DNA from 2 places in the Blautia marasmi genome. Region 2 is predicted to be linked to the other one. Evidence: predicted binding sites of a transcription regulator. Region 2 holds the regulator's gene; the other holds the start of a gene.

Region 1 (2,415 bases), 1.5 Mb from region 2:
AATCCGTCGTTCTGCAGCGCACTTCTGGATACGTTCAGAGGCAGGTCCGGGCAGTCGATCACACCCTTTAACAGCATTAAGAATTCAGGGATCACTTCCTTAATATTGTCCGCAATGAACACCTGGTTGTTGTACAGCTTGATGGTTCCCTCAATGGATTCATATTCCATGTTGATTTTCGGGAAATACAGGATACCTTTCAGGTTGAACGGATAATCCATGTTCAGATGGATCCAGAACAGAGGCTCCTTGTAATCCATAAATACTTTTCTGTAGAACTCTTTGTACTCCTCGTCTGTGCAGTCATTGGGATGTTTTGTCCACAGCGGATGGGTATCGCTTAAAGATACCGGGCGTTTATTGATCTTTACTTTGTCCTGAGCCGGTGACACCTCAACGATTTCTTTTTCACCGTTCTCGTTTTCCTTCTCCTCTGTCTTGGCCTCCTCGTGGATATGCTCTACAATTACATCATCCTCTTTCAGGTCCGCCTCGTCAATGGTCTCATATTCCTGCTCTGCGTTAGCTTTGGACAGGAAGATCTCAACCGGCATGAAGGAACAGTATTTCTCAATAATTTCTCTTGCACGGTATTCATTGGCAAACTCCAGAGCATCTTCATTGAGGAAAAGGGTGATCTCCGTACCAACCTCTGTACGGCTGCCCTCACCAATCTCATACTCTGTGCCGCCGTCACATTCCCAGTGTACCGGTACGGAATCCTCTTTGTAGGAAAGTGTATCAATGTGCACTTCGTCAGCTACCATAAAAGCGGAGTAGAATCCCAGACCGAAATGGCCGATGATCTGGTCCTCGTTTGTCTTGTCTTTGTATTTCTCCAGAAACTCTGTTGCGCCTGAAAATGCGATCTGAGTGATATATTCTTCCACCTCATCAGCAGTCATGCCAAGTCCGGTGTCGATAAATTTCAGAGTCTTTTCTTCCGGATTCACGATCACTTCAATTCTGTTCTTATGTCCTTCCGGGAATGTGTACTCACCCATAACCTCTAATTTTTTCAGTTTGGTGATGGCATCACATCCGTTGGAAATCATCTCACGGAAGAAAATGTCATGGTCGGAATACAACCATTTCTTAATGATCGGAAAAATATTGTCGCTATTGATTGATAAATTACCACGCTTGTTAGCCATGATATGCATCTCCTTTGCCTTTTCTCTGTATTCTTGTTATTTATTACAGAAAACCATACTCCGGTTTCTGCTGCTAAAAACAATATTAATACCCATTCGTGAAAAAGTCAAGAGAAAATTAGCACTCGTTTCAAGCGAGTGCTAACATTGTGTTCTTCCCTTTCTTTTTGCATACATAGATTGATCCGACACAGACTCAATTTTTAAGGTTGTCCGGTTGGCAGGCTGTTGCCCGCGCCCTCTCAATTTTAATCACTGCAGGTATCTGCCTCACTGTCTTCTGTCTGAGTAAGTCCACATTCTTCCAAAAGGTCAGCCGGAAGATAACTGATTGATAATTGCTCTTCTTCTGAAAGTCCATTATACCACGTAAGCCATTCTATGGTTTCATCGGAAAGAGCCGCCCGTTCGACCCATCTGTCTTGAAACAGGATCCATGTATTGTCAGCGTCTGGCTGTTTATGATCATTACAGCCCATAAGGACAGCCATTGCAAAAAATAACGATCCGCATAAAAGCCATAATCTTCTGGTAATCTCATATCACCTCTTCCTTAAACATTTTACACTCCGGCGGGAGCTGCCTCTCTTTTACTTTTTCCACGGACGTTTTTTACCCGTCCATCCTTTTTCACGCCAGTAATCTGCGTCTGCCTCATTCCAGCCGTTTTTTTGTACATGTCTCATAACACCAAAGAATGCCTTTGTTTTTAAAGAGGGTCTGACATTGCCATAATTTTTTCTGATCTTTCGAGCCAGAGATGAAGTTTTCTTTTCAATACGGTGTTTTATCTTGTCGTCAACCCGATTCCATGAGACTTCCTTAACCGCTTCCCCATATTTATAGGTCTTTCCAATTCCCCAAAAGAATGTACTGTCTGCCATATCCTTATTCGTACTCCTCATGCCTCCGCCTGCTGCTGTTGAAATACAGACTGCCTGCTTGTGAAACATTTTTTCTTCTGGACGATGTACCAGCCATCTATAGCCATAATGGTCTAAAAAGACCTTCATGGCGCCTGTAGCGTGAAAAACATATACAGGGCTGGCCAAAATGATCACATCGGCGTTATCCAGGGCTTCTGTAATGGGCTTCAGACTTTCGTAATGAGGACATAACGTTTCAGATTTCTCAAAACAATTGGTGCACCCCACGCAAAAAGAGCGAAAATCCCTCGGCAGAAAAAATTCCGTAACCTCACCTTTCAACTTTTCGGAAAGTATTTTTGCAATATGATAAGTTGAACCTTTATGACTCTGTC
Region 2 (2,415 bases):
CGGTGAGTTCTTCTATCTTTTCATCTTTTTTATCTTTTTTCTTTTTACCAAACAGGCCTTTTTTCTCTGTTGACTTTCCTTTTCCCTGGTCAGCCTGCCCGTCTGTCTGCTCTTCTGATTCCTCCGCAGACCGGTCATCAGCCTCACAGGCCTCTTCACAGGTGGCCTCCTCTGCCAGAGCCTTGTCGTCTTCCTCTAATATTTCTTCTGCTTTCTCTTCAGAAGCCGCATCCGGCTGCATCTCTTCATATAATTCCTTTTCTTCTGACACGAATCCGTACCGCCTTTCTAGGTTTTCTTAAATATATTGTCCAACTGCGTCTTCAGCGTTTTCAAATTGTCCACTACGTTCTCGTAATCCATACGCTTGGGGCCGATAATACCGATGGTACCCTGCATCCCGCCTCCCAGATCGTATGTTGCTGTCACAACGCTGCAGTCTTTCATAGTCTTTACAGGGGTTTCATTTCCAATGTATACCTGAATGCCGGTATTTTCTTCGGAATTCATAGTATCTTTTACCAGATCTACCAGCTCCTGCTTTTCCTCAAAGGCGGAAATCAGTTCACTGGCTTTTGAGGTGTCCGCCAGCTCCGGATACTTGAAAATATTCGTGGTGCCGCTGGTATATATCTCCACCTCATCATCATCCACTGCAATGGCATTGGCCACCGCGTCAATGACGCTTCCCACAACAGCGCTGTGGATGCCTGCCTGTTCTTTCATCTTGGTGATCATGCCCAGGTTGATCTCCTCAATGGTGAGGCCGTTTAACTGGGTATTGAGAAGCAGGTTCAGCTTCAATATTGTGTCATCATCCATAGGCTCCTGAAGGGTGATCATATGATTCTTAACGATATTTCCTTCAATCACCAGAACCGCCAGCAGCTGCATAGCAGCAACCCTGGAAAGCTGGATGAATTTTAATTTGTTTCTGTGATAGGTCGGGCCTGTGATCATGGTTGCATAGTTGGTGTTGGATGCAAGAACCTTCACCACCTGTTTGAGCACCTTCTCCATTTTGTCGGTCCGCTCGATCATCATTTCCTTGATCTCCGAAACTTCCTGTTCCTTCTCCCGCATCAGCTCATCCACATAGAGACGATAGCCTGTGTCTGAGGGAATCCGTCCTGCTGAAGTGTGGGGCTGTACTATATACCCCAGTTCCTCCAGGTCTGACATCTCGTTCCGGATGGTTGCAGAGCTGAGATTCAGGTCAGTGTATTTTGAAATCGTTCTCGAACCAACCGGTTCGCCGGTCTCCAGATATGTCTGGATAATGGCTTTTAATATCTTTCGTTTCCGCTCATCCAGTTCACTGTCCATTATTATCTCCTTTCTGCTTCTGCATTGATAGGGCCGGATCTCTTTTCCGGTGTTGTTAGCACTCGTTTGTGTGGAGTGCTAACATCTATGTTCTAAAGATAGCACCAGCGTGTTTATTTGTCAAGGGCTTTATATTTTTTTTAGAAAGTTTCAGAATCTGCAACAATAGGTAAAGTAGAAACGGCATACAAAAAACAGAGGGGCTGTATATACTTAACAGCATTCCCTCTGTTTTGTTATAATATATCAGAAATTTTTGCCGGTGGTCATTTATTCAATGGGTACCACGTAGAGATCATCCTCTGTGAGCAGCTTGTCACCTTCCGGATAAGATTTTACAAACAGAAGGCTTTCCACTTGATCCGGGTCCAGAATCCGGTCAATCCCATACGTGAGCGCGTACGCATCACTGTCCTCTGACAAATACCCGGAACTGCCCGGTCCCCGGTACAGGTACATGTAAGTGGTTCCATCCTTCATCCTTACGCCTGTCAGCCACGGAGCTTCCGCATATGTTTTGGAAATGATCTCTTCACCGGATTCATTATATCCTTTTTCTTCTATCTCCTGTCTTGGAAAATCATATACGACTCTCATGGAGATAGGAGATATTTCAACCTGTTTTACAATGGCTTTGCTGTCCCCCAGCTCTTGATCCGGACTGCATTCCCGCACCTGGTCCGAACCACCCAAGGTCCAGGTAAAGCTCCAGGTATCCTCTATATCCGGTATATGACCGTCTATGGTGATCTCCCCCAGGTTTTTCAGTTCAACAGAAATCGGTTTCCCGATAAAATATCCCTTTTCATTTTCTTTTGCCAGTGTGATCTCGTACTCCAGGCTGCCGTCCTCCCGGACATATTTTTCCAAAGGTCCTTCCTCCGGGAGCGGCGTCCCATCCGCATATACGGCTTTGCCGTCATTTCCCCGAACCAGACCGTTGTAGAACCCTCTCGAAATACTGAAATCTCCGTCAGAGGCGTCCTGACCGTCAATACGGATCTGCACATCTTCAAAATCCGGCTGTTTTCCCGCCTCAGGCTCATATCCTTCTACTTTGAATGCCAGATGCACGTAATAGTTATCCAC

The links. The regulator HrcA, encoded in region 2, represses chaperone genes, less so after heat shock. The targets are predictions, from matches to a motif close to TGTTAGCACTCNNNNNNNNNGAGTGCTAACA.
Region 1: htpG (molecular chaperone HtpG) is a predicted target of HrcA. The motif match lies at 1,271-1,301, and genes of this name have one in related genera.

The regions. Positions count from the first base shown of each region.
Region 1 covers NZ_OIWX01000001.1:4,810,751-4,813,165, reverse strand. Annotated here, with positions in the region: gene htpG (molecular chaperone HtpG) at 1-1,154, opposite strand, end outside; gene C6P39_RS21030 (hypothetical protein) at 1,403-1,633, opposite strand; gene C6P39_RS21025 (flavodoxin family protein) at 1,745-2,415, opposite strand, start outside.
Region 2 covers NZ_OIWX01000001.1:3,343,711-3,346,125, reverse strand. Annotated here, with positions in the region: gene grpE (nucleotide exchange factor GrpE) at 1-271, opposite strand, end outside; gene hrcA (heat-inducible transcriptional repressor HrcA) at 289-1,326, opposite strand; gene C6P39_RS14385 (DUF4179 domain-containing protein) at 1,597-2,415, opposite strand, start outside.